Regions from separate parts of the Demetria terragena DSM 11295 genome, predicted to be linked through region 2. Evidence: riboswitches for the same ligand, from Rfam matches in the RefSeq annotation. Region 2 holds a riboswitch; each other region holds the start of a gene.
The links. A riboswitch is a leader RNA that binds a small molecule or an ion and turns the genes downstream of it on or off. The one in region 2 is predicted to bind thiamine pyrophosphate.
Positions count from the first base shown of each region.

Region 1 (10,424 bases), on a different contig from region 2:
GCCCTGCCACGGCATCCGAGGGTCTTCCCACCACTCCGGTGGGCTGTCGTCCTTCAGGTCCTCTGGTGCGGCATCGGCCATTGGCTGCTCTGGATCGGGGTCCCCAGGAGAATCCTCAGGTGGATCTGGCTGCGTCGGATCGTCGCGTGGAGTCATCAGCGTTTCCTCGTCTGCAGCACGACCAGATCATCCCTGTGGACGAGCTCGCGCTCGTACTCGGGTCCGAGTTCGGCCGCCAAGTCCCGGGTACTGCGGCCCAGCATGGCGGGGATCTCCACGCTCGGGTAGTTCACCAAACCGCGCGCGATGGTCTGGTCAGCGCTGTCCACCAAGTCGACCGTGTCGCCGGGGTGGAAACGCCCGTGGACGGCCACGACTCCCGCGGGCAGAAGCGACCTACCGCGCTGGGTGATCGCCTCGACCGCCCCGTCATCAAGGACAAGCCGCCCGCTAGCCGTCGTGGCATGGGCCAACCACAGACGTCGAGCGCGCCCACGACGGCCGGTGGGCAAGAACAACGTGCCGACATCCTCACCCGCCAGCGCGGCTCCAGCAGCGGGCGCGGCCGCGAGCACCGTCGGTACGCCGGCAGAGGTAGCGATAGCGGCCGCCTCCACCTTGGTCTGCATTCCGCCGGTACCAACTTGGCTCCCGGACGTCCCGATCTCGATCCCGTCCAAATCTGCACTGCCGGTGACCAATTCGATGCGGTGCGAGCCTGCTTGACCCGGCGGCCCGTCATAGAGGGCATCAACATCTGAGAGAAGAACGAGCGCGTCAGCGTCCAGAAGGTGCGCGACCAGGGCTGCGAGACGGTCGTTGTCGCCGAACCGAATTTCATGGGTGGCGACCGTGTCGTTTTCATTGACGACCGGCACCATCCCCAGCTCAAGGAGGCGTTCGAGGGTGCGACGGGCGTTGGTGTATTGCCGGCGTCGTGCAACATCATCTGCGGTCAGCAACACCTGACCGACTGGCAACTCGTGCCGGGCGAATGCATCTGAGTAGGCCGACATGAGCGCGCCCTGACCGACGCTGGCTGCCGCCTGTTGGGTAGCCAGGTCGCCTGGACGGACGGTGAGGCCGAGCGGTCTCATACCCGCGGCGATCGCGCCACTGGAGACCAGAATGACCTCGGCGCCTGCCAAACGGCGTCGCGCGAGCACATCGACGAGAGCGCCGACGCGTTCGGCGTCAAGACCACCCGTGGCGGCTGTCAGCGAACTCGAGCCCACCTTGACGACGACGCGGTGAGCCTGGCGAATCGCGCTGCGGTCCATGGCCAGAGAGCTCACATCAGCAGGGTAGGCCCCCGCTGAATCACTCGACGTCATCGCCTGAATCGTGCTCTGTCCAGATGCCCGCGCGTCGCTCAGCGGCAAGGTCCTCGCGAGCTTCTCGTTGCGCGTCCTTGCGATGGTGGAATTCTTCGCGCCGCTCGGCCCGCGTGGGTCGATGGTCTTCGTCCAGGCGCAAATCGGTACCGCGGGCACCGAGGAGTTCCGAGCCGGTCTGCAAGGTCGGCTCCCAGTCGAACACCACTGCGTTGTCGGCAGGTCCGATCAACACTGTCGAACCGGCGACCGCTCCCGCCTTGAACAAGGCGTCCTCAACGCCGAGTCGCCCAAGGCGATCGGCGAGATAGCCCACGGCTTCGTCATTGCCGAAGTCGGTTTGGCGGACCCATCGAGTGGGGCGATCGCCAATCACCCGGTACAGCTCCCCATCGGAGGTGTTCTCCCGCTTGACCTCAAATCCACGGTCGTCGACAGCGCGTGGGCGCAGGACGGTCCGCTGCGGAACGATGTCCGACTCTCGTTCTGCTCGGGCGGCCGCCACATGCTTGGCGAGCGCGAACGTCAGCTCGCGCAGGCCCATGTGGGCGACCGCCGAGATGATGTGTACTTCGAGGCCGCGCTCTTCCAGATCTGGGCGAACCATCTCGGCAAGTTCCTGGGCGTCAGGAACATCGGCCTTATTGAGCACCACGATGCGGGTGCGCTCGGCGAGAGGTCGGCCGCCGAGTGAGGCGTCCGGGACGTACGCGGCCAGCTCCTGCTCGATAACCTCAAGGTCGGTCATCGGGTCGCGGCCAGGCTCGAGCGTGGCGCAGTCGACCACGTGGACGAGCACCGAGCAGCGCTCCACGTGGCGCAGGAACTCCAGGCCGAGCCCTTTGCCTTCACTGGCTCCGGGGATCAGCCCCGGCACATCGGCGATGGTGTAGCGCTCTTCGCCGGCGGTCACGACGCCGAGGTTAGGAACCAGCGTGGTGAACGGGTAGTCGGCGATCTTGGGACGGGCTGCCGACACGACCGACACGAGGCTGGATTTGCCTGCTGAGGGAAACCCGATGAGGGCCACATCGGCCAGGGTCTTCAATTCCAGGATGATGTCGGCGGTCTCGCCGGGTTCACCCAGGAGTGCGAAGCCGGGCGCCTTCCGACGAGGTGAGGCCAGCGCCTTATTGCCTAGCCCGCCACGGCCCCCGCGAGCCGGGATAAACCGAGTCCCGGCGCCCACCAGGTCGGCCAGCACTTCACCATCACGAGTCTTGACGACGGTGCCTTCCGGCACGGCCAGTACCAGATCAGTGCCGTCGGCACCGTTGCGTTCGTCGCCACCGCCGGGCGCGCCGTTGGTTGCCTTGCGGAACGGCCGGTGGTGGTAGTCGAGCAGGGTGGTGGACTGAGGGCTGACTTCGAGCACGACGTCGCCGCCTCGGCCGCCATTGCCGCCGTCCGGTCCACCCAGCGGCTTGAACTTCTCACGATGCACCGACGCCACCCCGTGGCCGCCGTTACCGGCTGCGACCTGGAGTACGACCCGGTCGACGAACTGGCTGGCCATCAGACTTCCTTGGGTGTGTTGGTTCTGGGATGCCTCGAGGGGGCGGGCCGAGCGGCCCGCCCCCTCGAGGGAATGTTCAGTCTGCCTCGGTCAGGCTGACGCGTCGGCCGTCTCGGCGACGACGATGTCAACCACCTTGCGGCCCTTGCGCTGCCCGAACTGCACCTGACCAGCGGTCAGGGCGAACAGCGTGTCGTCTCCACCACGGCCGACGTTGTTTCCGGCGTGGAAGTGGGTTCCGCGCTGACGGACGATGATCTCGCCTTCGCCGACCCGCTGGCCGCCGAAGCGCTTCACTCCGAGTCGCTGTGCGTTTGAGTCGCGACCGTTACGGGTCGAGGACGCACCCTTCTTATGTGCCATCTTTTACTCCTCAGATGCCGTCGATCGACGTGACCTTGACGCGGGTCAGGGGCTGGCGGTGCCCCTGGCGCTTGCGGTAGCCGGTCTTGTTCTTGTATTTGATAATCGTGATCTTGGGACCCTTGGTGGCCTCGACGATCTCGGCCTTGACCGTGACCTTGGCGAGCTTGTCAGCGTCGCTAGTCACCGTCTCGCCGTCCACGAGAAGCAGGGGCGTGAGGTCGATGCTGTCGCCAGCGGCAGCAGTCTTGACCTTGTCGATTACCAGTACGTCACCAACGGAAACCTTCTCCTGGCGGCCGCCTGCGCGAACGATCGCGTACACGTTGCGTCTCACTTCTCTCGTCGTTCCGGATCATCGTTCAGCGCGCTCGTCCGCCACTGATCGAAAGTGTGGGGGTGACGCCAACTTTCTGCGGCCTGGCTCCGACGTGATCGAAGCCTCCGAGAATCAGCGCACCGAGGTTCAACATTACCCGCCATCGTCCGCCTTCTCCAAACTCGCGGGCGGCGGGCCGGCTGGAGCGACGACTCGACCGCGTCGACGTCGAGCGCGACGGGCCGGAGCAGGGTCATCGACCGGAGCTTCCGCTGCAGGGGTTGGCGCAGGCTCGACATCAACCATGGTCTGCTCTGGCGTCTTCGCCTCGGGCGCTACCGCCTGCGGCTCTGGCGCCTCGACGTCCTGACGACCCGGTTCCTTGGCGGTGTGGTTCTTGTCCTCTGCGGACACCGCGGCGGCGTGCGCGGCTGCGGCGATCTGTGCGGGCGTACGACCGTTGGAGTCGGTCTTGTCCTGAGCCGGCGGCTCATTCGCCGGGGTTCCCGAATCGTTCTGCTTGGCGCCCTTTCGGCCCTTGCGCCGACCGGTGGAACTTCCGCCGTTGCTGCCACCACTCTGTCCGCCAGACTTCTCCACCGGCTTGTCGTGGATGACGAGACCGCGACCAGCGCAGTGCTCGCACGGCTCAGAGAAGATCTCGATCAGCCCGCTGCCCACGCGCTTGCGGGTCATCTGGACCAGACCAAGCGAGGTGACTTCCGCCACCTGGTGCTTGGTGCGGTCGCGACCGAGGCATTCCAGGAGTCGACGGACCACCAAGTCGCGGTTGGCCTCCAGCACCATGTCGATGAAGTCGACCACGATGATGCCGCCGATGTCGCGGAGCCGAAGCTGGCGGACGATCTCCTCCGCAGCCTCAATGTTGTTTTTGGTCACTGTCTCTTCGAGGTTGCCACCCGAACCGACAAACTTGCCCGTGTTGACGTCGACGACAGTCATGGCCTCGGTGCGGTCGATGATGAGCGACCCGCCAGAGGGCAACCAGACCTTGCGGTCCATGGCCTTGGCCAACTGCTCGTCCACTCGGTTCACCGCAAAGACGTCTTTCTCACCCGTCCACTTCTGCAGACGGTCTTTGAGGTCGGGGGCCACCGAGTCGACATAGTCGCTGATCTGCGTCCAGGCGGAATCGCCCGACACAATCAGCTTGCTGAAGTCTTCGTTGAACACGTCGCGGATCACCCGCACGGTCATTTCGGACTCACCCTGCAGGAGGGACGGCGCGCTCGCCTTGCTGGATCCGGCCTTCTTCTGGATCTGCTCCCAGGTCTTCACCAGCCGCTCGACGTCGGCGCGCAGTTCTTCCTCGCTCGCCCCCTCGGCGGCCGTACGGACGATGACGCCACCGTCTTCGGGAACGACCTCCTTGAGGATCTTTTTCAGCCGGGAGCGCTCGGTGTCGGGCAACTTGCGAGAGATGCCGGTCATCGAACTGTTCGGCACATAGACGAGGTACCGCCCCGGCAGCGAGATCTGCGAGGTCAGCCGTGCGCCCTTGTGACCGATGGGGTCTTTGGTGACCTGCACCAGGACCGTCTCACCAGACTTGAGTGCGTTCTCGATGCGCTTGGGCTGGTTGCTTTCCATGCCCGCGGCGTCCCAGTTGACTTCGCCGGCATAGAGCACCGCGTTGCGGCCACGGCCGATGTCGACGAAGGCGGCTTCCATGCTCGGCAGCACGTTTTGGACCCGACCGAGGTAGACGTTGCCAGCCATCGAGGCCTGCTGGCTCTCGCGAGAGACATAGTGCTCGACGAGAACGTCGTCTTCCATGACGCCGATCTGGGTGCGGCCCTCGCGCTCGCGCACCACCATCGTGCGCTCGACGCTCTCCCGACGCGCCAGGAACTCAGCTTCAGTGATGACCGTACGGCGGCGGCCAGCCTCGCGGCCTTCGCGGCGACGTTGACGCTTGGCCTCCAAGCGTGTTGACCCCTTGATCGAGGTCACTTCGTCGCGCGGCTTTCGGGCTTCACGCACCTTGGTCACGGTGCCCGGCGGGTCATCAGACTCGCCTGCGCCTGAACCACCGCGACGGCGCCGACGACGCCGACGCGAGCCATTGCCCTCCCCGTCGCTATCCCCATCTGCTGACTCGCTGGAGTCGTTGTCGCCTGACCCGTCATCGGCGCTGTCCTGGGCCTCGTGGTCCCCAGCATCAGCATCCTTGCGCGTACGGCCGCGGCCGCCCCGGCGCCGACGGTTGCCGCCTTCTGCGTTCTGGTCGTCCTCGTCGGAGGACTCCGACGGCGCACCTGGTGCGGCGTCACCGCCACCATCGGTGTCTTTGGCCTTGGACGCTCTCTTGGACTTGTCGCCCTTTTTGCCCTTGGCGGCCTTCGTGTCCTTGGCCTCCTGACGACCTGCCGATCGGCCATCGGACGAGTCCTCCTTGGGAGACCCCGATGAACGGTTCTCTTGCTCAGGAAGTGGCTCGTCACGGACCGGCTCGCGAGCGGGGACTCGGGTTTGCGGGTCGGGTGCCTGGAAGATCAGCCCAAAGGCAGGCGCTGCGGCAGGTTCAGCGGTCTTCTTGTCTGATCCTGCCGAGGCAGGATCACTCTGGTCGGAAAAGTCGAGGCTCATTCGGCCCGTCCTTCTACTCAGACACGAGGGCGCCCACAGCGGGGCCTGGTTGGCCATCGCGCCCGCGTGGTGCGGGAAGCCGCAGGTGCGCGCTGGCACCGGCGGAAGTCGGCTGCTACGTCAGGGCCAGTTCGCGCTAAGCGCGTCACCGCCACAATCCCTGGCGCCGGCCGGTCCATCGTTGGCGGCCTCGCGCATGATGCGGAACGGCCACCCGCGCAGGTGTCCTGATCGCACAAAGGTGTGTCGTGTCAGGCCCGCGGTCGGGACTCAGTCGGGGCGCGCAGGCGCTGTGGTGCACTGCACGACCGTGACCCATTCTGGCACAGCCGACCGAGTGGGTCGTGCAGCAGCACGCCGATAGGCTGGCCGAGCCTTTTCGGGGTCCTCGCCACGGCGGGGTTGTCCTTACGGGAGCTCGACGCATGTCTCGGGCTGAGAGGGCGGAGACCACGGTCCGCCGACCGACCGAACCTGACCGGGTAATGCCGGCGTAGGGATGGCGTCACCTTCGCTGCGTGACGTCGAAAGGAAGTGTCATGTCGGCTGTCATCGAAAAGTCCGCCACCGCAACGAATTCCGAGGCACCACTCACGCTGACATCGGACCCACCGCGTCCGCTTGGCGGCTTCGACCAAGTGATCTTGTGGGCCAACCTGGGCATCAGCCTGTTTGGTCCTCTGACCGGCGCAGCCATCGCCGCAGCCACCGGTTCGCTGCCTCTCGCGATCGGCGCCATCCTGCTGGGCACCTTGATCGGTGGGTCCCTTCTGGCATCCTCGGCGGTCTTCGGCGCCGCAACGGGTATGCCGGCGAGCGCCCCAACGGCAACGCCGGCCCCCTACGCCGGTTGAGCCGGCGAGCGCCCCAACGCGAGCCCCCTACGCCGGTTGAGCCGGCGAGCGCCCCAACGCGAGCCCCCTACGCCGGTTGAGCCGGCGAGCGCCCCAGCGCGAGCCCCCTTACGCCGGTTGAGCCGGCGAGCGCCCCAGCGCGAGCCGTGTCGAAACCACCCAACAGCACAAGGTCTCGACAAGCTCGACCGGCGTGAGCGGGTCTCGACAAGCCCGACCGGCGTGAGCGGGTCTCGACAAGCTCGACCGGCGCAAGAAGGTCTCGACAAGCTCGACCGGCGCAAGAAGGTCTCGACAAGCCCGACCGGCGTCAGCGGGTCTCGACAAGCTCGACCGGCGTCAGGACGCTCGACCGGCGTCAGGACGCTCGACCGGCGTCAGGACGCTCGACCGGCGTCAGGGCGCTCGACCGGCGTCAGGGCGCTCGACCGGCGTTAGAGAGGGTCGGCCACGTTGCCTTCGACGAGCGGACCCTGCGCGAGGCGAGTGATCAGCGGCGGTCGGGTCGGCTCGAAACCGTCGACCAAGGCGAGCCCGCTGAGCAGGTCATCGGGGCGTACGGCCGGGACGGTGTGGCGCAGCACCAAGCGGAGTTCGGGCGCGCCGTCATCGGCCTCAACGAGCTCGGAATCCAGGACCGCGCTTCGTACGTCAAAGGTCCGCGGCCCCTTCTTCATCATGCGGGTGACCTCGACCTCAGACTCCTGGACAAAGGCGGCGAGCGCCGCTCCCAACTTCGGCTGATCCGCTGGCGCAAACCGCAGCGACCACTGGGATGCCTCTAGCCGATCGGCCAAAGCTCCCGGCTGCGCTTCTACCACCGCGACGACGTCAAGGCCGGGCGGAAGTGCCTCGTCCAGTAGTCGTTTCACCTCAGCGGGCTCACGCTGCTCGCGCAGGTGGATCTCGAAATACTCAGCCTCACTCGCGGTACCTGTGGCGGCGGCGTTCGCGTACGAGATTTTGGGGTGCGGGTGGAAGCCCGCGGAGTACGCCATTGGTACCTGCGCGCGTCGCAACGCCCGCTCCAGGGCGCGCTGGAAGTCTCTGGTCGAGGTGAAGCGGAGGCGTCCGCGCTTGGCGTACTGGACGCGCAACTTCTGAACGGCGGGGTCAGGTGCCGGACCCTCGGGAACGCGCTTGGCCATAGGGCTGGAGGTTAGCTCGCTAGATCCGTACCAGCGAACCTGCGGCGGTATGCCAGCGGCGGCAACTCAGTCGATCAGTGCGGCCACTAGCGTTTGTCGCCCTCGACCCCGATGATGCATACCGTGACCAGCCGGACCTTCACTCGCATCCATCCCGCGTGGTGGGTTGCCGCCGCAACCTGTCTGACCATCATTGGTGCTGCCGGATTTCGCTCCACCCCAGGCGTTCTCATGGATCCGCTCCACCGTGAGTTCGGCTGGTCGCACGGGCTGATTGGGTCGGCCGTCTCCATCAACCTTCTCCTCTTCGGACTGACGGCGCCCTTCTCGGCCGCGCTCATGGAGCGGTTCGGCATCCGCCGCGTGGTTGCCTCGGCGCTCTTGCTGGTCAGCCTCGGCTCCGGACTGACCCTCTGGATGACGACCTCCTGGCAGCTAATCCTGTTCTGGGGCGTGCTGGTCGGCCTGGGCACGGGCGCGATGTCGATGGCGCTGGTCGCCACCGTCGTCAATCGCTGGTTTGTCACACGACGTGGACTGGTGAGCGGAGTTTTGACCGCTGCGGGCGCGACCGGGCAACTCATCTTCCTGCCCGTACTGGCCTGGCTCGCCGACGTCTACGGGTGGCGGTGGTCGGCCGGAGTCGTTGCCGCTGTCGCTCTCGCAGTTGTGCCTCTTGTCCTGGTCATGATGCACAACCACCCGAGTTCCATTGGCGTGGCGGCTTACGGCGCGGCGGATTCCGAGCCGGTGGCTCCCCCGCCGGTCGCCAGCGGTGCCGCCGGGCTAGCGATTCGAGCGCTGCGCGAGGCAGCAAAGTCTCCCGTTTTCTGGTTGCTCGCCGGGACCTTTGCGATTTGCGGGGCCAGCACCAACGGCCTGGTGGGCACGCACTTCATCCCGGCAGCGCACGACCATGGGATGGCACAACCGGTCGCCGCATCACTTCTGGCCCTCATTGGCATCTTCGACGTCGTCGGGACGATCTTCTCCGGCTGGCTCACCGACCGAGTGAATCCCGCTCTGCTCTTGGGCATCTACTACCTCGGGCGTGGCCTGTCCCTCTTCCTCCTCCCGAGCCTGTTCGGTGACAGTGTCGGCCCGAACATGCTGGTCTTCATCCTGTTCTACGGCCTCGACTGGGTCGCGACCGTCCCGCCGACCATGGCCTTGGCGCGAGAGCACTTCGGAGGCAGCGCCGCCATCGTCTTCGGCTGGATTTTCGCCGCCCACCAGTTCGGTGCGGCCGCAGCTGCGGTTCTTGCTGGAGTTGTCCGCGACCAACTCGGAACGTATGACCTGGCCTGGTACGTCGCCGGCGGGCTCTGCCTCGGCGCCGCGGCTCTCTTCGTGCCGATGGCGACCCGACGCCCAGATGCGCCCGTCGAGGCGGGTGCGGACACGCAGGCCGCCGCGCGATAACGTCCGAGCGTGCCCGAGGGACATGTCTTACACCGCATCAGCCACACGCTGAACGCCCACCTGACCGGTCAAGTGGTCCGATCCTCAAGCCCACAAGGCAAATTCGCAGCGGCCGAAGATGTTGACGGGCGTGAGTTCGCGGGCGCGGAGGCATACGGCAAGCACCTGTTCGTCGGCTTCGCCGGATTAGAAGAACGAGTCAACATTCACCTCGGCTTGCTGGGAAAGTTCTTCTTCACCGACCATCACGCACCTGAGGAGATCGGGGCGATTCGCTGGCGTCTCTCGACGGAGCAGCCACCGTGGACGATGGATCTGCGCGGACCCAATGTGTGCGAACTGAAGAGTCCGACGCAGGTGGCAGCGATCACGGCGGCCCTCGGACCAGACCCGCTACGTGCCGATGCCGATCCCGAGCGTGCCTGGGAACGCATCCATCGGTCCGGATCGCCGATCGCGTCCTTGTGCATGGATCAGAAGATTTTTGCCGGGGTAGGAAACATCTATCGTGCCGAGGCGCTCTACCGACACGGGATTGACCCGTTCATGGCGGGAAAGTTCCTGCGCCGCCACGAGTTTGAGGCGCTATGGGACGACTTCGTCGAGCTCATGCCGCTCGGCGTACGCGACGGCCGCATCGACACAGTTTACCCGGAGCACTCCCCCGAGGCGACCGGTCGCGCGCCACGCGTCGATGCCCATGGCGGCCAGGTGTACGTCTACCGCCGCGCTGAACAGCCCTGCTTGGTCTGTGGGCGTCCAGTGTCCACGCAGGTTTTGTCGGGTCGGAACCTGTTTTGGTGTCGAACCTGTCAACCGCGCTCACGCCGCCGGACGGTTCGGGGCTGAGACCGAATC
Region 1 is NZ_AQXW01000003.1:438,141-448,564, reverse strand. It holds gene F562_RS0104035 (DedA family protein) at 1-156, opposite strand, end outside; gene proB (glutamate 5-kinase) at 156-1,280, opposite strand; gene obgE (GTPase ObgE) at 1,321-2,850, opposite strand; gene rpmA (50S ribosomal protein L27) at 2,941-3,213, opposite strand; gene rplU (50S ribosomal protein L21) at 3,224-3,538, opposite strand; gene F562_RS0104005 (Rne/Rng family ribonuclease) at 3,686-6,142, opposite strand; TPP riboswitch at 6,543-6,659, shown strand; gene F562_RS0104000 (hypothetical protein) at 6,682-6,996, shown strand; gene F562_RS0103995 (TIGR03936 family radical SAM-associated protein) at 7,431-8,144, opposite strand; gene F562_RS0103990 (MFS transporter) at 8,259-9,566, shown strand; gene F562_RS0103985 (Fpg/Nei family DNA glycosylase) at 9,576-10,415, shown strand; gene F562_RS0103980 (hypothetical protein) at 10,389-10,424, opposite strand, start outside.
Region 1: another riboswitch for thiamine pyrophosphate. It lies ahead of F562_RS0104000 (hypothetical protein); the one in region 2 lies ahead of F562_RS0112460 (thiamine ABC transporter substrate-binding protein).

Region 2 (10,424 bases):
GCATTCGTCGCGTTGCCCGACTTCTCTGCGCGGCTCGCCGCGTTGCTCCGTGCATACGGCCTGAACGGCAACTCGCTGAGCGCGGAGTTGAGGAGTATCGGGGTCGGTTGTTCTCCGCAGCACGCGTACCGATTGCTCAATTTTCCGGACGGTCAGGTGCCGAAGCTGTCCGCGGAGTTGCTCGCCGGGATCCTGCATGTCTGTCCGGTCGAACCCCAGTACTTCTTTGATGGTGATGTCGGCGATCTGGACGAACGGCTCACGGCGATGTACGTCGAACGAACCGAGCCTGCGAACCGTCGGCCGGGCCCCCGCCCCCGCCCGTAGACCATCGGGTTTACCAACTCTTGACCAAAATCGAACCAAATTTAGATCCGCAACTCGTTGCCGCGACGACGATCATGGTCCATGATCTATTGACAAGATGTTTCACATCCAGGTGATACAACTCCGCGGCATAAACGTCCTCGTGCGAGGGCAGGCCAACGAGGAACAGGGGAGCAGCATGACGATGACGGTGATGACGAGTCCGAGTGTGACGGCTCGTGCGCTCCTGGCTGGTCCTTCGGTTGGTGCCGAGGTCACAGAGGTTGAGCGTGTTCTTCGCGATCTCATGCGAGGGGGCGGCAATGACTGGATTGCTGCCGCGGTGACCTGCCCGCTGGATGAGTATCCCCGCTTGGAGGGCGACATCTCGCGAGTGCAGACCGCGACGTCGGCCGATAATGCGCGTCGGCTGATTGAGGACGTTGCGGCTCTGGACCGGGTTGATGACTCGGTGACGGTTCTTCTCCTGAACGACCCACATCCTTTCTTCGATCTTTTTGGCGAAGGTTGTGGCCTGGCAGAAACCCTGCGTGGGTTGCGTCAATCGGGCGCACGACGTGGTGTTCACCTGTTCGCGCGCAGCCCGTTGCTGACGGACAGATTCATCAGTCGGCTCTGCCAGGCCGAGCGTCCGCGCCGCTATGCGCGCCGCGCTATCGCCTGATCGGCGAGTTTTACGCAAAGCGGCTTCCCGGAGGGGGAGGCCGCTTCGCGTTTGTCCCTGCGGTCGGCGGGTGGGGCCTGCGTACGATCAAGCGAGGCGGGTGACCACCGCACTCGACGATTGAGAAGGATGCGCCATGACTGCGGCTGTCTACGACGATGCGGGCGAGGCGGTCGCCGACATCCCGGACGGGGCCACCGTCCTGATTAGTGGCTTCGGGGCGCCGGGGCAGCCCATGACGTTGGTCGAGGCGCTCATCGACAACGGGACGACTGACCTCACCGTAGTGAGCAACAACGCGGGCAACGGCGAGGTCGGTATCGCCCAGCTCATCAAGCAGCGCCGCGTTCGCAAGGTCATTTGCTCCTACCCTCGCCAGGTTGACTCATGGCACTTCGATGAGTGTTATCGATCCGGCGAACTCGAGCTGGAGCTTGTGCCACAGGGCAATCTCGCGGAGCGAATTCGAGCAGCAGGTGCGGGAATCGGCGCGTTCTTTACTCCGACCGCCTATGGCACGCCGCTTGCCGAAGGGAAAGAAACCCGCATCATCGACGGGGTGGGGCAGGTCCTGGAATTCCCGATCAAGGCGGAGTTCGCGCTCGTCGGAGCCGACGTCGCCGATCGCAGCGGAAACCTGCTCTACCACAAGACCGCGCGCAACTTCGGCCCGATCATGGCGACAGCCGCGACGACCACCGTGGTCGAGGTCCGTGAGGTCGTCGAGACCGGGGCGATTGACCCCGAGGTCGTCGTCACCCCAGGGATATTCGTCGACCGGATTTTCACGCCAAACCCGCCGGCCTGAGCCTCGACTAGCCGTCGACCGGCGGCATACGCAGAGTGTGACCTTGTCCGGACCGTGCATTCGCCGCTAGTCGATGAGGCGGGCTCGACCGGCGTGGACTAGAGCGCGGCTTCGGGCAACTCCATGATGTCCAGGTTGACGCTCTCGGCGATGGCGCGGTCGGAGGCAAGGCGCGGCAGCACCGTCTGCGCAAAGAACTTCGCGGCAGCGACCTTGCCGGTGTAGAACATCTCGTCCTTGCCTGCGTCACCGGCCTCCAAGCGCGCCTGCGCCACCTCGGCCTGGCGCAACAGGAGCCATCCGATGACGACGTCGCCAGCGGCCATGAGGAATCGCACCGAGTTCAGACCGACCTTGTATGCCTCCGGCGCCTGCTCCATCGCGGCCATGGCGTGGCCGCCCATGACACCCAAGATCGCCTGGAAGTCATCCACCGCCTTGCCGAGCAACTCCCGCTCACCGCGGAGGGCGTCATCGCCGCCCCCACCCTTGACGGTCTGAGCGATCTCCTGGGCCAGCCAGCCGATGGCCTGACCCTGGTCTTTGATGACCTTGCGGAAGAAGAAGTCGAGCGCCTGGATTGCGGTGGTGCCTTCGTACAGCGTGTCGATCTTGGCGTCCCGTATGTACTGCTCGATCGGGTACTCCTGCAAGAAGCCCGACCCGCCAAAGGTCTGCAGCGACTCGGTGCCGAGCAACACCCACGCCCGCTCAGAACCGACGCCCTTCACGATCGGCAGGAGCAGGTCGTTGACTCGCTGTGCGAGGTACGCCGGGGAGTCAGGCGCAATGGTCTCCTGGCCCGTACGCATCTGCTCGGCATCCACGATGTCCTGCTGGGTGGCGGTAAACAGCACCAGTGCACGCAATCCCTCGGCGTACGCCTTCTGGAGCATCAGCGAACGACGGACGTCGGGGTGATGGGTGATCGTCACCCGCGGCGCATCCTTAGCCGGAGTCGTCATGTCGGCACCCTGGACGCGCTGTTTGGCGTACTCCAGCGCGTTGAGGTAACCGGTCGACAAGGTCGCAATAGCCTTGGTACCCACCAACATTCGCGCATTCTCGATGACGCGAAACATCTGCGCGATGCCGCTGTGCTCGTCGCCGAGCAGGGTGCCAGTGGCGGGCTCCTTGTCGCCGAAGGTGAGCTCGCAGGTCGTCGAAACCTTGAGGCCCATCTTGTGTTCGACGTTCGTGACATAGGCGCCGTTGCGTTCGCCGAGTTCGCCGGTCTCTAGGTCTACGTGGAACTTCGGCACGATGAATAGGGACAGCCCCTTAGTGCCTGGGCCGTGGCCTTCGGGTCGAGCCAGCACGAAGTGGATGACGTTGTCGACCATGTCGGATTCGGCCGAGGTGATGAAGCGCTTGACGCCCTGGATGTTCCAGGTGCCGTCATCGTTCTGGGTCGCCTTCGTGCGCCCGGCGCCCACATCGGAACCGGCGTCCGGCTCGGTCAGCACCATCGTGCAGTGCCAACCTTTTTCGATGATCCAGCGTGCCATCTTCTTCTGCTCGTCGTTGCCGAGGATGTAGAGCAGCTTGCCGAACGAGTAGGACGCGGCATACATGGCGATCGCGGGGTTTGCCCCCAGCACCATTTCGTTGATGGCCCACTTCAGCGAGGGAGGGGCCACGGTGCCGTCAAGCTCGCCCGGGACGTCCATCGACCAGAAGCCGGCGTCGACATAGGCCTGGTAGCTCTTGGCGAAAGACTCGGGTATCGCGACGCTGCTTGAGCTGGGGTCAAAGACGGGCGGGTTCCGGTCGGCATCGTCGAAGGACGCTGCCAACTCCTGCTCGGCAAGTCGCCCCATCTGCCGAAGCATCTCGCGCGCGGTGTCGCCGTCCACCTCGTCGTACGGGGCTGCCCCCAGGACTTCATCGCGGCCGAACACCTCGAACAGGTTGAACTCCAGATCACGCACATTGCTCTTGTAATGACCCACCACTGACCCCTTCCCGGAAGTTACTCGCTAGTACGAGTCTACCTACCCGTGAGTAGAAGAGCGCAACTTCAGGTGTAAGTAGCGAATCGGCGCCTACAAGCCGCCGCTGGTTTCAGAGTCGCGGACCGCGATCGTCACCGCTGTCGCATAAAGACTTGTCGGGATGTCGTCCCCGGTTACCCGTCGATATTCGTGAGACGCACGACGCCAGGAACCCGTGTCCGACAGTCTCCGAAATTCGACAAAGTCCGCGTCGCTCAGAAAGGCAAAAGCACCCTGGTCGGTCAGGGTGTTGGCGACGAATTTTCCGGCCGACTTGTACTTCGGCGGCATGCCAACCGTGCGGGATAACTTCTCCATCACCATGTCTGCCTCCGCTCTAGGGAATTGTGCAATCCACCAGAATATTCGGCGGTTGCGAGCCGCCGCTGGTAGGGGACAGCAACTGGCGTACGGCTACGGCAGCGGCGCGCCCCGCCCGGTTGCCGCCAATCGTGCTCGCGGACGGACCGTACCCGACCAAATGCACCCGGGGGTCTTCGACCACGGCCGTCGCGGTTTGGACGTCCTGGCTGCTCGGAACCAACCGCACCCCGCCCTGCGGAGTGAGCAGGTGCAACGGGCGCAGATGACCCAGCGCAGCGCGGAATCCGGTGGCCCAGAGGATGGCGTCAACGTGTTCGCGCGAGCCGTCGGCCCAGACGACCCCGTCCGGCTCGATCCGCTCAAACATTGGACGCCGGTGATAGGCGCCAAGCTCTTGCGCTCGGCGCTCCTGTGGGCGCAGGCCGATACCCGTCACGCTGGACACGGACCGCGGGGGGAGCCCCGCGCAGACGCGTTCCTGCACGGCGCGAATGACCGCCCGGCCGTCGAACTCGGAGATTTCATCTCGCCAGATCGGTTCCTGACGGGTCACCCAGATGGTCTCGGTGACGGGGCGGACCTCGCCGAGGAATTGCACCGCCGAGGCACCTCCTCCCACCACGAGCACCCGCTTGTCGCGGAAGTGCTCAGCGCCGGGATAACGCGCGGTATGAAACTGCTCACCGCTGAAGGTCTCGGCGCCGGGATAACGCGGCACGAACGGCCGGCTCCACGTCCCAGTCGCATTGATGAGGGTTCGGGTATGCCACACGTCGGTCCCAGCATGGACGACGAGTAAGCCGTCCTCTCGGGTTACCTGCTCGACCCGTACGGGGCGCACGACCGGAAGCTCAAAGCGGCGCTCGTATGAACCGAACCAGTCCGGGATCGCGACGTTCGCCCGCTCCGTACCGCGGGCGGGTGCAGGGGCCTCGGGCAGGTCGGCGACCCCGTGAACGTCATCCATCGTGAGCGAATCCCAGCGGTGTTGCCAGGCACCGCCAGGCCCTTGATCGGCGTCGAGCACGACATGGTCGACGCCGAGCCGCCGAAGGTGAAAGGACGCCGACAGCCCCGCCTGCCCGGCGCCAATGACCACAGAGTCGTATGCCTGCACGCACGGGCCAACGCCGCACGCTCAACGGTTATGCCGAGGCTCAGCCGCGGGCCGCGCGGTAATGTCGGCGTCACGCCCGCTTTGGGTCCTTCGCCCCTCCAGACGGGACACCCTATGCATGACAACTCCGCGCTGATCGGCCAGCAACAGTACGTTCAGCTGACCACTTTCCGCCGCAACGGAATCGCGGTTCCCTCGCCGGTCTGGATCGCCTCTGACGCGGGAGACCTTCTGATCATCAGCGTCGATCAGACGGGGAAGACCAAACGGTTGGCGCATACGGCGCGAGTGGAGTTGCGACCGTGCGATGTCCGCGGAAACGTCGTTCCGGGTGCGCCGACTTTCACCGGCAGCGCGAGCGTGCACCGCGATGCGGCCGCGATCATGCGCGTGAAGAAGGCGATCGGCGCGAAGTACGGCTGGTGGTATCGGGCCATGAACCTGGTCGAGCCGGTGATGGAGCGGCTGCCGGGCCGCAAGCCACGGGCAGCGATCATCGTGACCGACGTGACTGCGGTCGGGGCCTGAGAGAGTCCCGGCGGATCAGGACCCTGACTCGAACCAGCGAGCGATCTTCAGGATGGCCTCATCGGCGAATCGTTGTCCGGCTATTTGGATGCCAACGGGCCGACCATCGCCGGTGAATCCACCGTTCACGGTTGCGGCGGGCTGCCCGGACATATTGAAAGGCACCGTGAAGCCGATGTGGGCCATGCCTTCGTCCGAATCTCCCCACGGCATAGGCCATTCCGCGGGAAAGGCAGCCATGGGGGCGACCGGGGACAGCAGGATGTCGTACGCCGCGGTCGCCTTCGTCGTCGCCTTGGCGATCTCATCCATGGCGCGATGGCATTCCATGAGGCGCGCACCAGAAACGTCCTGCGCCGCGGTGACCCAGCGCGCGATGAACGGGAGGACCTTGGCCTGCTGATCGCGGGTCAGGGCCGCGTAATCGACATAGGACCGCACCCGCCAAAAGGTGTCCAGGCGAGCCAGCAGGTCGGGAGTCATCCACGAGTCGACAGGTTCGACGCGTGCGCCCGCCGCGGTCAGAGTCGCCGCGGCACGATCGACGACCGCGCGCACTTCTGCATCAGATTCCGGGCCGCATCCGGCGTCCTGCAGGAGCCCGACCCGCAGGCCGTCGATGCCGTCCCACCCGGGAGCCGAACGCGGCCCACCGGAGGAGGTCCAGTCGCGGGCGTCGTGCTGTCCGATGACCGACAGCAGCAAGGACAGGTCGTCGACCGTGCGAGCCATCGGACCGGCGCACCGACCGGGATAGGGAGTGTCCAGGGCAACGAGCCCGGACGTCGGCTTCAACGTCGGTATGCCAAGCCACGTCCCTGGGAGCCTGATCGAACCACCGATATCGCTGCCCACATGCAGCGGGCCATAACCACCCGCGGTGGCGGCGCCAGCCCCCGAACTCGAACCGCCCGTCGTCCAGGCCGGATTCAGCGGACTGCGCGTGATGCCATGCAGCGAGGAAACTCCGGACGACAGCATTCCCCAGTCGGGCATCACGGTCGAGCCGATGATGATCCCGCCCGCTGCCTCGATGCGTTCCACGATGGGCGCGTTGCGGTCGGGGATTGTCGGTGTGACACCGGCGCAACCAGCAGGCATCGGGATGCCAGCGCGGGCCACATTTTCTTTCACCGTGACGGGTACGCCGTCCAGCGCCCCGCGCGGCGTACCTTGCTCCCACCGCCGTGCGCTTTCCTGCGCGCAGGCCAGAACCCGCTCAGGGGCATCCTGGTGCCACAGTGCGTTGAGCTCAGATTCGCGCTCAGCGATCTGCTCCTGAACCGCCTGATGAGCCTGGACCGGCGTGCTGGTGCCGGAGGAGAACTCGGCGAGCAACTCGGCGGCGGATCGCCAGGCCAGCGAGTCTCGCACGGCCTACTTGACCTTGGCCTCGCCCTTGAGGGAGTCCGCCTGCAGCGCCTTAGGCGGCTTTCCAGCGGACTTGATGTAGAAGTCGGCCGCCTGCTTCTGGGCGATCGTCCGGGCTACCCCGGCGATGGCACCGGAAACAATCGCGAAGCCCACCGCTTCCTTCCATGAGATGTCCGGGTCGGCCGGATTGGTCGGCGGGCCGTTGCCGGTTGCCGCGTTCCAGGTGGAGTCGATGGCCTTCTTGGCGGCCTTCGCTCCGACCAGGCCTGCGGCAATTGCCATGACCTTCCACACTGCGTCGCCCATCGTCCGCCTTTCGTTCGAGGGCCGTGCCTGCGCATCGGCCAGTTCACCAGTTGGGGTCGAGACTTTCACAGTCTGCGGTGTACCGTCGAGGCACACGACAGGGGAGCGCTCCACGCGCTGAGAGTGCGGTCCGCCGCAGACCCTCGAACCTGACCCGGCTAGCACCGGTGGAGGAAGTCGAGCATCTCCTCGTTCGGGTCAGACCACGGCCTGAGCGAGACCCCTCTCACCGAGAGGACGCACGATCATGAGGCAGACGTTCGCGATTGCGGTGACGACCGCGCTCGTCCTGACGGGTTGCTCGGTCAGCGGCAGTGAGTCGGACCCCACGGACGGCCCGGAAACCGCAGGCGGCACCAAGACCGTCACGCTGGTCACCCACAACTCGTTCAGCGTTCCCAAGAAACTGCTGCAGGCATTCGAGAAGAAGTCTGGCTATCGGGTCAAGGTTTCCAAGAGTGGCGATGGCGGTGAAGTCGCCAACAAGTTGGTCCTCACGAAGAAGAAGCCGCTCGGCGATGTGGCCTTCGGCATCGACAACACCTACGCCACCCGGGTCGCTGGCAAGGACGTGCTGACGCCGTACGCCTCGCCCGCCATGGCACCCAGCGCTAAGGAGTTCTTGATCGAGGGCAAGGGGGCCAAGGAACTCACGCCCATCGACCACGCGAGCACCTGCGTCAACATCGACACCACCTGGTTCGCGAAGAAGAACATTGCGCCGCCGAAAACTCTGGGTGACCTGACGAAGGCCAAGTACAAGAACCTCACGGTCGTGCCCGGGGCGCCGACGAGTTCGCCTGGTCTGGCGATGCTGTTGGCCACGGTGGGCGCGTACGGCGAGTCGGGGTGGCAGGGATATTGGAAGAAGTTGGTCGCCAATGGCGTCAAGATCACCAGCGGCTGGGAAGACGCCTACAACGTCGACTTCAGTCAAGGTGACGGGAAGGGCAACCGGCCCATCGTCTGGTCCTACGACACCTCGCCGGCCTTTACCGTCAAGAACGGCAAGACCTCCAGCAGGGCGCTCCTCGACACCTGCTTCCGGCAGGTGGAGTACGCCGGAATCCTCAAGGGGGCACAGAACGTCAAGGGTGCCAAAGCGCTCATCGACTGGATGAGTGGCAAGACCTTCCAAGAGTCGCTGCCGGAGAACATGTACGTCTTCCCGGTCAACGACCAGATCACCTTGCCGAAGGACTGGGCGAACTTCGCGAAACAGTCGAGCAAGCCGATCACCGTGTCCCCGCAGAAGATTGATCAGAACCGGACAGCGTGGCTTCGGTCGTGGCAGGAGATCACCTCCCAGTGACGTGGGCTCGACGGGCGGGGTCTCGACAAGCTCGACAAGCTCGACCGGCGTTGGGGGGTCGACGGGCGTTGGGGGGTCGACCGGCGTTGGGGGGCCGGGTCGCTTTCGCCTTCGCGGCACTGATCCCGCTCGCCTTCCTGGCGGTCTTTTTCGTGCTGCCGGTGACCGGGATGCTCCTCAAAGGCCTGCGACCAGAGGGTGCTTGGGCCGTGGGCGAGGCGCTTGAGGTGTTCACCCGTCCCCGCGTGCATCGCGTGCTGTGGTTCACGGTGTGGATGGCGGCCCTGGCCACGGTGGTCACCGTGCTGATCGGGCTGCCGATGGCCTACGTCTTGCACCGGCTAGCCGTTCCGGGGCGGCGGCTGTTGCGTGCGGTCGTCGTGATGCCGTTCGTGTTGCCCACCGTGGTGGTCGGAGTGGCCTTTCGCACCCTGTTGAGCCCGTCAGGGCCGTTGGGTTTCCTAGGAATCGACGGGTCGTGGATCGCCATTCTGCTCGCGATGATCTTCTTCAACCTCGCGGTCGTGGTGCGCACCGTCGGCGGGATGTGGGAGAGCCTGGATCCGCGGGTCGAGGATGCTGCGGCGTCCCTGGGCGCCGGACCCTGGCAGGTCTTTCGGACGGTCACGCTTCCCTCGCTCGCTCCCGCCGTTCTGAGCGCGGCGAGTGTTGTATTCCTCTTCTGCTCAACCGCATTCGGCATCGTCCTGACGCTCGGTGGGCTGCGCTACAGCACGATTGAGACCGAGATTTATCTGCTCACGGCCAACTTCCTTGACCTGCAGGCCGCCGCCATGCTCAGCCTGCTTCAACTGGTTGCTGTCCTGGCGCTACTAGCCGTCACCGAGGCGATGCGTGCTCGTCGGGAGCGAGCCGTCCCACGCTCGGGCCAAACCTCCGGAGGGCGCGCAACCACGCGTGGCGACGCCGTACCCGTGGCTATCACCGCCCTCGCGATGGCCTTCATCTTGGTGCCCATTGGCACCTTGGTGGTCCGGTCGTTGCGTGTCGAGGGGCGGTGGTCGCTGGAGAACTATGGTCATCTGGCGACACCAGATGCCACCGATGCGCTGATCGTTCCGGTGACCGAGGCCATGGCCAACTCGTGGCGTACGGCACTGGATGCCACGGTTCTCGCGATGATCCTGGGCGTACTCGTCTCAATCGTGGTGTCCCGCCGGGGTCGAACTCGACGATCACGTCGCGGGTTGGCCCTCTTGGACTCGGCGTTCATGGTTCCGCTCGGAATCTCCGCAGTGACAGTCGGATTCGGCTTTCTGGTGACCCTTGATCGCCCGCCCCTCGACTTGCGAAGCTCACCGGTCCTTATCCCGATAGCGCAGGCGATCGTCGCCCTTCCCCTCGTTGTCCGCACGCTCACCCCAGTGCTGCGCTCGTTGGATCCCCGTCCCCGAGAGGCCGCCAGCACCCTTGGCGCGGGGCCGGTTCGGGCCTGGTGCTCGGTCAACCTGCCTGTCCTGTGGCGACCGCTTCTGGCGGCGACCGGGTTCGCGATGGCGATCTCGTTGGGCGAGTTCGGCGCGACCGCCTTCCTGGCGCGACCCGACCGGCCCACCGTGCCCGTCGTGATCTACACGCTGATCGGCCGACCAGGCGGCGACAATTTCGGGATGGCGCTCGCGGCCTCCGTGGTGTTGGCGCTTGTGACG
Region 2 is NZ_AQXW01000004.1:1,694,728-1,705,151, reverse strand. It holds gene F562_RS0112505 (hypothetical protein) at 1-327, shown strand, start outside; gene F562_RS0112500 (hypothetical protein) at 506-991, shown strand; gene F562_RS0112495 (3-oxoacid CoA-transferase subunit A) at 1,128-1,799, shown strand; gene F562_RS0112490 (acyl-CoA dehydrogenase) at 1,898-3,751, opposite strand; gene F562_RS0112485 (VHS/ENTH/ANTH domain-containing protein) at 3,845-4,117, opposite strand; gene F562_RS0112480 (NAD(P)-binding domain-containing protein) at 4,131-5,234, opposite strand; gene F562_RS0112475 (PPOX class F420-dependent oxidoreductase) at 5,349-5,762, shown strand; gene F562_RS0112470 (amidase) at 5,778-7,136, opposite strand; gene F562_RS0112465 (DUF4235 domain-containing protein) at 7,140-7,442, opposite strand; TPP riboswitch at 7,532-7,635, shown strand; gene F562_RS0112460 (thiamine ABC transporter substrate-binding protein) at 7,690-8,754, shown strand; gene F562_RS0112455 (ABC transporter permease) at 8,841-10,424, shown strand, end outside.

Region 3 (10,424 bases), on a different contig from region 2:
CTGGCGTTAGTTGCCTGCGGCAGCGGATCTTCAGACAAGGGCGATGACGGCGGTGAAGCGGCGTGTGCGTTCAGGGTCGAATACGCCGACGTCACGTTCACTGATGTTGCCGCTATGCCCTCGAAGCCCACTGAACTGCTCGGCCAGGGCACCCAGTTGGGGTGCAGTGACTCCAATGACGAGACCGGCAAGGACGAGTCGGTCGACGTCTATCGCGTCGAAGGAATCGACCCCAAGGTAGCTGTGGCCGCCGGTGACGACGCACGGCTGCTGCGGGTTGACAAGGGATCGAAGGTTCCTGCCGAAATCACCAGTTGGCTCAGTCAGGACTCCGCATCGGGCTAGATCCGCTGCGGGCCGAAATCCGTCTTGTTAAGGGTAGAAACATCACCCAACGGGCGAATGTGCTGTTACCCGTTCGTGTCGATGTTTAGTCCTTCATGGGCGAAAATGACTTCACCCGAGAAGTTCTCTTGCGCAACCTCGAGCGCGCGCGCCGCTGGTCCGGGCTGCGCAACGGATGGGGTGTGGTGAACGAGGACGAGCCGCTTGACGCCGGCCTCGGTGGCCATCAGCGCTGCGTCTTCAGGCCCGCACATATTGCCGACCATTCCCTCCGCTACACATTCGTCGATCTGGTCGTCGCCATCGTGATGGTCCCAGCAGCAGCACAGCATGGTGTCGGCATCTTTTGCCAACTCTGTGACCTCGGGGCAGCGGGCCGTGTCTCCCGTAATGACGATGCTGGTCTCAGAGGTGTCAAAGCGGTAAGCCAGCGACTCGTGGAACGGTTGCACGTGGGATGCGCGTGCGGCCGTGACAGTCCACCCATTGCCCTGGACTGAGTTTCCGGACACCAAGTCGCTGGTTTTCCAACTCGGTTCCGGTCGGGGCAGGACGCCTCCACGCATCTGGTAAATGCGCTGGCTGGAGGGGTGCTCGCTCCGGGCATGGATGTCGTGGCGGAAGATTCCGTTGACTCCGGTGATGCCGTCGACGAGGTTGACCGTCGGAGCTGGCCCGTAGACACCCATCGGTTCGGATCCCGGGGCTTCGTGATCCCAGCGGGTCATGAGCATGCACGGTAAGTCAACGCAGTGGTCGTAGTGGTGATGGGTAAGGAACACGGCGTCAATGGCGGTAATGTCAATGCCGGCTTTGGCTGCTTTTGCTGTGGCGCCTGGTCCACAGTCAAACATCACTGTGGACTGGCCCGTGTCAATGACATAGCTACTACCAAATCGGTCACGAGTCGGCGCCGGCGTACCTGAGCCAAGGATGTGGATGTTTGTCATGGAGTCGTTCTCCTCATGAGTAGTGTTGCCGTCGGTCTAGTGCGGTTATTTCGATGGGGTCAAGGCTTGACCGTAGTGCCAATCCGCCGGAGCGCGACCATGGAGATTAACGAAATGAGGCCGGCGAATGTGAGATAGAGAGATACAGTCCAGGACTGCCCCCCGGAAACTTTCATCAGCAGGCTGGCGATGAACGGGGCTAGCCCACCTCCGAGCACTGCTCCGAGGGAGTATCCGACCGACACTCCGCTGTAGGCAACTTTCGTCGGGAAGAGTTCGACGAGAAATGCCGCAAGCGGCCCAAATACCGCAGATGCTCCGCAAAATCCTATGGCGAGTGCCAGTACTACGATGATTGGTTCGGCCGTGTTAAGGAGTGCGAACATCGGGAACGGGTAGATGACGAGAAATGCCGCCCCGAAGAACATGACGGGTGGGCGGCCAACCCTGTCCGAGAGTCTTGCGAAAACGAGAATGCTGACGATCATCACGACTGACCCGATGAGAGTTGCGCGCAACATCAATTCACGCGACAACGAGAGATACTCGGTTCCGTAGGCCAGTGAGTAGCTGATGAGGACCCAGATGAATGCGTTGAATCCCAAATTGACGCCAATGGAAATGAGGACATGCCTCCACGACGTCTGGAACACTTGGATTATCGGAGCCTTAGTTTTTCCCTGCTCGCTTTTGACTTTCGCGAACTTCGGACTCTCGGTGACGGTGAAGCGAATGACCAGGCCCACTCCAAGGAGGAGGAAGCTGAGGAGGAAGGGTATGCGCCAGCCCCAGGTGAGGAAGTTATCTCCTGTTGTGGCCGTGACGATGCTCATGACACCAGCCGCGAGGATCGTGCCGCCGGGACTTCCGATAAAAGTCCAGCTGCCATACCAGCCACGCTTGTCGGGTGGGGCATGCTCAACTGCCATGAGCACTGCGCCGCCCTGTTCGCCGCCGTGGAAGATTCCCTGGAGCAGTCTGAGAAAGACGAGCAGTATAGGCGCCCAAACTCCCACTGAAGCAGTTGTCGGAAGGAAGCCCATGGCGGTGGTGCATCCTCCCGCTCCCATAAGCGCGGTGACAAGGAGTGCTTTTCGGCCGACGCGGTCACCGAAATGTCCGAAGATGATCGCGCCGAAAGGTCTGGCGAGGAATCCGACACTCAACGTGGCAAAAGAGAAGACCACGCCTAAACTGCTGGAAACATCGGAGAAAAACACACTGCTGAAGACCAGCGCCGAGGCGACTCCATAGATTTGGAAGTCATACGCTTCGATAGTGGTTCCGACTGCGGAGCCGATCGCCGCCTTGCGGACCATTTTCGATTGACCCGAGTCTGTCTCCGGTGGGCTGGTTTGAGCTGTAGCCATAGCGTTTCACGCCTTTGTGAGGTGAGATCTTCTTTGGTGGACGGGTTCAATATCCTTGCTGCCTTGATGCGTTTACGACTCAGATATGGGTGAGTGCGCCATCAGGGGACGTTTCAGTACAGCCTCGACATCTCCGAAGTCGGCTACGCGGAGGCGCTGTTCGGAGCGGATTCGGGAGTCAACCTTTACTGGACCACAGGTGGTGCGCAACTCGCTACGCATCCTTTCCAGCACAGATGCGTGGTTCGGGTCTGCAGCACGGCTCGTGTTCTGATATGGGTCGGCTCCCATGTCGACGAATGGTTCATCGATGTTCGGAGTCCGTGCAGCATTACCGCCATAGGAATCGCCGGCGAGGGGGGCAGGCTGATCAGACATTGCTAGCAGAGAGTTGCGGGACATGAATCGCCTTCGACTTGGATCTTGTTGACGGTACAGGAGTTCTGTTATAGAATCGAGTGATATCTTTTAATAGTATCGATTATAAATAGTTATAGGGGTTCCTTTGGATAGGCGCAGTCTCGAGTATTTTCTCGCCGTCGTCGACACTGGATCGTCCTCGGCTGCTGCCGACGCGGTCCATGTCTCTCAACCGACGATTTCTGTGGCGGTGAAGGGTCTGGAGAAGGAACTGGGCGGCGCTCTGTTCGTGCGAACGCCGACCGGCCTGACCCCGACGGCCGCCGGTCGTTCCTTGATCGGGCCAGCCCGGCAGGTCATGGGAGATTTCGATGTTGCCCGCGAGAGTGTCCGGGACACGTTGGGGTTGCGCGGTGGCGAGATTGACATCGGCACAGTCCCGGCCCTGGCGATGAGCTGGCTCAACGAGCACATCGTCAACTTCCGAATGGAATACCCCTCAGTGGCGGTGCGCGTCCACTTGGAGAACGATGATCGGCTGATCAGCGATCGGGTCCGCAACGGACACTACGACCTCGGGCTCACAGTCACGGCTCCTAGCATCGTTGGACTGTCTGCTCGCTACGTGGGATCGCAACATCTTGTGGCACTCCTCCCGCCTGGTTCGGCGGGCGGGGATGAGCCCATCGACATCGGCGAGCTTGCCCACAAGGACCTCGTGACACTGCACCGCGACCTTTCCTCGTCTCGTCGGTGGCTGGAGACGGAACTCGGGCAGAGAGGCATCGAACCCCAGATCGGCGTGGTCCTGGGGACGCCATTTGACCTCATTCCCATGGTTGCTGCAGGGATCGGCTACGCGCTGTGGTGGAGCCCGGTGTGCGACGAATCCGCTCTTGTTGTGCGCCCGATCCAGCCTGCGTACAAGCGCCCAATCAACCTCATCAAGCGTGATCAGATGCAGTCTCCTGCATCGCTGGCGTTCCTCGCCATCGTCGAGAGAGTTTCCACGAGCGAGTCGCTTTACTTTCCAAGCGCTGGAGACGCCAAGCCCGGCTAACTCCGGTCGGCACTGGCTCATGAACTCCGCTGTCGTGTGACAGTGCTCGGGCGTTATGGTGGATGTCGACGCGGGGTGCCACCGACAGGAGGTGGCTGAGATGACACCCGTTGCACCTGATCTAGGTTGTTCTAGCGATAGGGACGTCATGTCTGACATCAGTTCACCCACCCATGCCGCGATCGATGCGGCCGCGGTCGGGAACACGCTGCACCGGTTGCGTGAGCGCTCCCCGTTAGTGCAGTGCCTCACCAACAATGTCGTGATGGGGTGGACCGCCAACGTCTTGCTCGCGGCGGGCGCGGCGCCAGCGATGGTGGACAATCCCCGCGAGGCTGGCGAATTTGCAGCGGTAGCCGATGGCGTACTCATCAATCTGGGCACCCCACAGGACAGCACCATTGCGGCCATGAAGGTGGCAGTCACCACGGCTGCCGATGCGGGTACGCCCTGGGTCCTGGACCCGGTTGCAGTCGGTGGTCTGTCCTGGCGCACCGGCCTAGTACCGGAACTCATCCAACTCGAGCCGCCTGCGGTCATCAGGGGTAACGCCAGCGAGATCATGGCCGTCGCGGGTGGGAGCGGCGGACGTGGGGTCGACGCCATCGACTCCCCAGAGCAAGCAGCGCTGCCAGCGCGGCAGCTTTCGCTTGGCGGGCCGGTGGTTGCCGTGTCGGGGGAGGTTGACCACCTGGTTCATCACGACCGGCTTGTACGCGTCCGCAATGGTCACCCGTGGATGACCAAGGTGACCGGCGTCGGGTGCGCCTTGGGAGCCCTGATGGCGGCCTTCGCGGGAGTCGAAGATGACTACCTGCTGGCTGCCGTGGCGGCGACAGCGACCTTGACTGTCGCGGCCGACCTCGCCGCCGAAAACGCCCGCGGCCCAGGCTCATTCGCGATGAATCTGCTCGATGAACTTTCGCTTCTCGAACCCGACACCCTCGCCGAACGCGTGAGGTTGGCATGAGCGGCCGTCCTCCATTGGACCTGTCGATCTACCTCGTCACGAGCAGCGCCCACACCGGGCGTGATCGCCTGGTGTCGACCGTTGTGGCTGCGGTCGAGGGAGGCGTCAGCATCGTCCAGCTGCGCGAGCCCACGGCAACTGATGAGGTCGTGCTCGACCTCGCGATCCAGCTCGTGGATGCCCTTGCTGGGTCAGATGTTCCGCTGCTGATCGATGACCGAGTCCACCTGGTTGAACCCTCTGGCGCAGCGGGCGTCCACGTGGGGCAGACCGATATGCCTGCGGCGCAGGCACGCGACCTCATCGGGCCGGACCGTTGGCTTGGTCTGTCCGCTCACACCACTGAGCAAGCTCGAATCGCTGAAGCCGAAGGCGTGGTCGACTATCTGGGGATTGGCCCGGCGTGGCCGACCAGGACAAAGGACACCGGACGAGATGCGTTGGGGCCTGAGGGTATTCGAGCCGTCGCCACCGCCACACCGCTTCCATCGGTGGCGATCGGCGGGATTGACGCAACCCGGGCGCCCCGCCTGAGAGATGCCGGAGTGGAAGGCATCGCCGTGGTCACAGCGATCTGTTCCGCGCCCGATCCACAAGCTGCTGCCCGCGACATTCGCTCCGCCTGGGAAGCGACACCATGAGCGCGACGTCCAGGCCGCCAGTAGCGCTCACCCTCGCCGGATCAGATCCTTCCGGGGGAGCGGGCATCCAGGCAGATCTCAAGTCGTTCAGCGCGCTGGGGGCATACGGCTGCGCGGCATTGACCGCCCTGACCGCCCAGAGCACGCAAGGAGTCACCGGCGTGCATGCGGTGCCCCCAGATTTCGTCCGTGAGCAGGTGACAACTCTGGTCAGTGACGTACGCCTTGATGCCGCCAAGCTTGGCATGTTGGCGAACGCTCCAATCGTCGAAGTGGTGACCGAGGTCGTACGCGACGTGCTCACCTGCCCGGTCGTTCTGGACCCCGTCATGGTCTCTACCAGCGGAAGCCGCCTTCTCGATGATGACGCCGTCTCGGCGATGCGCCGACTAGCGCCGTACGCCGATCTGGTCACGCCCAACCTGCACGAGGCGGCTGTCCTGTTGAACTCTGAGGTCGCCCTGACGGTGGATGACCAGCAACGACAGGCGAACTCACTCCTGGAGCTGGGCATACCTCGCGTTCTGGTCAAGGGCGGACACCGGGTCGGTGACGACGCCATCGACATCTATGCCGACGCCAAAGGCATGCACGTGCTGGAGCAGCCGCGCGTGAACACTCCGAACACGCACGGCACCGGTTGCTCGCTATCAGCGGCAATCGCGGCGTTGCTGCCACAGCTCGACGCCAACTGGCTCACCGCGATCAGCGATGCGAAGGACTGGCTGACCACCGCCGTAGCAGCTGGGCACGTCCTCCAGATCGGCTCCGGGTCCGGCCCGGTCCACCACTTCCACGAGTGGTGGTGACACCAGCGCGGGTCGAGCCACCAACGTTGGTCGAGCCACCAACGCTGGTCGAGCCACCAACGCTGGTCGAGCAGGTGGAGGCGTTAGCCGAGGCCGTGTGGACCCTGGTGGGTGGTCTCGATTCGGCGGTCACTTCGTTCCCGCCTACTCGACCGGCGTAGGTGGAGCCACCAACGTTGGTCGAGCAGGTCGAGGCGTTAGCCGAGGCCGTGTCGAGGCCGTGTGGACCCTGGTGGGTGGTCTCGATACGGCGGTCACTTCGTTCCGGCCTACTCGACCGGCGTTGGTGGAGCCACCAACGTTGGTCGAGCAGGTCGAGGCGTTAGTCGAGGCCGTGTGGAGACCCTGGTGGGTGGTCTCGATACGGCGGTCACTTCGTTCCCGCCTACTCGACCGGCGTTGGGCTCGACCGGCGTTGGGCTCGACCGACCTACTTCATCGTTCCCTGCGACAGCGAACCTTGCAGCTGTCGTTGGAAGACGACGTAGACGATCAGCACCGGAACGACGGTGATGACCACGGCGGCGAACAGCGCGCCGAAGTCAACGGCGTAGCCAGCGGATGAGGCGAAGGACTCCATCCCCTGGGACAGAACGTAGTTGGACTCATTGGTGTTCAGCGCGACAGGCAGCAAGAACTGGTTCCACAGCCCCAGAAAGTTGAAGATGGCGACCGCCGCGATCCCCGGGCGCGCCATCGGCAGCATCACTTGCAGGAAGGTCCGCCAGTCACCAGCCCCGTCCATTTCAGCGGCCTCAGCGATCTCGCTGGGCAGGCCTTTGAAGAACGGGTAGAGGAAGAAGACCGTAAAGGGAAAGGCAAAGGCGACGTACGCCAGGATCAGGCCCGGCAGCGTGTTGAGTAGTCCGAGGTTCCGTAAGACGAAGAACAGCGGCACGATTGCCAGGAAGATCGGGAAGGTATTTCCCGCCAGAATCAGGTAGTAGATCGTCCGGTTCCCGCGGAAGTCGAAGCGCGCCAGTGAGTAGGCCGCCATCGAGCCAAGGATCATCACGATGATGAGTGAGATGCTCACCACCACAACGGAATTGAGCAAGTAGCGCCCGATGTTGGAGTCGTTCCATGCCCTGACGTAATTGTCGAAGGACAGGGTGCGCGGCAGTGACAAGGGGGAATCGAAGATCTCGCCGGTGGTCTTCCACGATGACAAGAAAACCCAGAGCAGCGGAAAGATGACGATGATCGACCAGATCGTCAGGACCACATGTGAGGTCACGACGACCGCGCGGTCCTGGCCCGTGGTCTGTGGCGTTTCACTCATCGCGGGTCCTTTCCACGGGTCAGTCGGAATGCCAGGATCACTAGGACGGCGAAGAACAGCGTCAGGAGCGCGAGGACGACACCCATGGCGCTGGCGAGCCCGAACTGGTTCTTCCTGAACGCGGTCTCGTACAGCACCTGTGGCATCACCAGAGTGCTGTTCTGCGGGCCGCCACCGGGGTTGAGCGCCTGCATGTAGACGAAGGCGTCGAGGGCGAAAATCCCGAGATAGATGTAGGCCGTTTGCACGTTGTCGCGAATCATCGGCACCGTGATCGTGAAGGTCATCCGGATTCGGCCCGCGCCGTCGACGCGGGCCGCGTCGTACAACTCGGCCGGAATCCCCTTGATTGCTGCGACGAACAGCACCATGTAGAAGCCGACAAAGGCCCAAATGATGACAAACATCGAGACGGGCATCGCCGTCCTGGCGTCGCCGAGCCACGGGTAGGACTCGAAGCCAGACAGACCGATCGAGGTGAGGGCGCCGTTGATCAGGCCGTTCGAGGGGTCAAAGTTCTGAGCCCAGATCAGGCCAATGACGATGGCCGGGATGGTGTAGGGAAAGAAAGACACCACGCGATAGAAGGATGACCGGCTCAGGCCGCGTACGGCACCTGAACTGGCGCCACCGACCGTCAGCATCGTCGCCAGCGCAAGCGCCAAGGTGATGGTCACTAAGGGCACGACGGTGACCAGCAGGATGTTGTTGATCACCGCCCTGCGGAAGACTTCGTCGTTCCACAGCGTGACGTAATTGTCCAGGCCGATGACGTCGAAGTTGCCGGAGAACCCTGTCCAGTTGGTCAGCGAGTAGCCGAAGGCCTGAATGAATGGCCAGACGACCAGGCCGAGATAGAACGCCAGCGGTAGGCCCAAGGTCACCAGCAGGAAGCCGACCCGCCCGGGACGCATTCGGCGCCGTGAGGGGGCAATCGATCCTTGCCCGGTCGCCACGGGCGGAACGAGCGCCCCGCTCACGTGACCTTGGCCTTCTTCACCGAGGAGTCGTTGCGGACCTTGTCCGAGATGGCCTGCAGGCTCTTGGTCAAGCCTGCAGCGTCGATCTTCCCGGAGAGGAAGGAGTTCCACGGGACAAGCTGATCCTGGTTGGTGCCATACAGATTGACGAAGTTGAAGGTGAAGACATCCTTGCCGGCATCCTCCAACAACTTCGTCTGGGACTGAAGCGCGGTCGAGCCAAAGCCGTCGGTGGGGACAGTGTCTTTGACGATGGTCGGCGTGAGCTTCGTCTTGGCGAAGTTGGCGGCAGCCTCCTTGGACAGCATGATCCGCAGAACCTCTTTGGCCGATGCTGGGTTCTTGCCGTCACTCGGAACGATGAACGCTTCGTCTGCGGCGGCGTGCAGCGCCGTCAGCGGCATCTTCGAGGAGCCCGTCTCGGTCATTTCTGGAGCGCCGGTCATTTTGAAGCCACTTTTGGTTTGCTTCTTCATTTCGTTCTCGATCCACGAGCCCGAGGGGTAGAGCAGCGCCTCCTGACTCCGGCTCCACTGCGCTTGTGCCTGGGTGAACTGGGTGCCTGCCCCGCCCGGCTTCATGTAGCCAGCTTTGATGATTTTCTCCAGGCCCTTGATGGCGCCCTGGACGGCCGGGTGGGACCAGCCATCCTTGTCGAGGTTTTCCAGGGCCAGACGAACGTCGTCGCCGCCCTCCTTGATCGCCGACCCGATCACGAGCGTCTGGTAATAGGTCGCGGCCTCCTTGCCCCACAGGAAAAGGAACTTGCCCTTGCTCTTGGCCTTGCCGCCGAGCTCGTAGGCCTCATCCCAGGTCTTCGGTGGGGTCCAGTCGTTCTCCTGGAACAGGCTTGCCGAGTACCAGATCGCAAAGACGGTCTGCACGTAATTGATCGCGATGAGCTTGCCGTCGATCGTGCCGGGGCTCTTGGCACCGGGGTACAACGTGTCCTTGATCGGCTTGCCTTCAAGGTTGTTCGCGTCCAACACGTCGTTCAGATCTTCGAGCTGATCGACGATGGCGTTGAGGCCGATCTTGTTCGCGCCCGAGTTGTCGATGAGGTCGGGCGGGTTCTTCCCCACGAAGCGTGGCTGCAGTTGCTGGGAGATCTGCGTCGAGGGTTTGACCTCGAACTTGCCACCGTGGGTCTTCTCGAACATCTTCGCGGCGAAGGTGACGTAGTCAATTCCCCATCCGCCATTGAAAATCACCGAGGTGCCGGTCGCGCCGTCCTTGATGCCGAACGGATTCTTGGCGTCAGCCTTAGCGCCGCCGCCGGTTGCCTTACCCCCGGTATCCTCATCGCCACCGCTCGTCGCGCACGAGGTGAGCGCCGAGGAGGCCGACAGCCCCACGCCAGCAGCAAACGCGAGGCGAAGGACATTTCGGCGGTTTGGCATGCTTCGCGAATCGGTCATCGGGCACTCCTAGCGTGGTGTGTGAGCCATGTCATGACTGAGTTTCATGCTGGTCCGCGTGATCAATGTTGTCAATCAGATTGACAAAATGAGCACAAAAGATCATGTTTCTCGGTATGAACCGGACACTGGTGACTGTCACCACCGCGCAGGTTCGGGGATCCGAATTAGGACCAGAAAGTCGGCTTCCCGCCTACGCACCGGTCCGTTCGGCGAGTGCCCCGGCGGTCGAAGATGGC
Region 3 is NZ_AQXW01000003.1:180,228-190,651, forward strand. It holds gene F562_RS17840 (DUF6281 family protein) at 1-345, shown strand, start outside; gene F562_RS0102735 (MBL fold metallo-hydrolase) at 411-1,295, opposite strand; gene F562_RS0102740 (MFS transporter) at 1,355-2,614, opposite strand; gene F562_RS0102750 (LysR family transcriptional regulator) at 3,171-4,085, shown strand; TPP riboswitch at 4,147-4,246, shown strand; gene thiM (hydroxyethylthiazole kinase) at 4,234-5,055, shown strand; gene thiE (thiamine phosphate synthase) at 5,052-5,696, shown strand; gene thiD (bifunctional hydroxymethylpyrimidine kinase/phosphomethylpyrimidine kinase) at 5,693-6,505, shown strand; gene F562_RS0102775 (carbohydrate ABC transporter permease) at 6,936-7,787, opposite strand; gene F562_RS0102780 (carbohydrate ABC transporter permease) at 7,784-8,701, opposite strand; gene ngcE (N-acetylglucosamine/diacetylchitobiose ABC transporter substrate-binding protein) at 8,764-10,185, opposite strand.
Region 3: another riboswitch for thiamine pyrophosphate. It lies ahead of thiM (hydroxyethylthiazole kinase); the one in region 2 lies ahead of F562_RS0112460 (thiamine ABC transporter substrate-binding protein).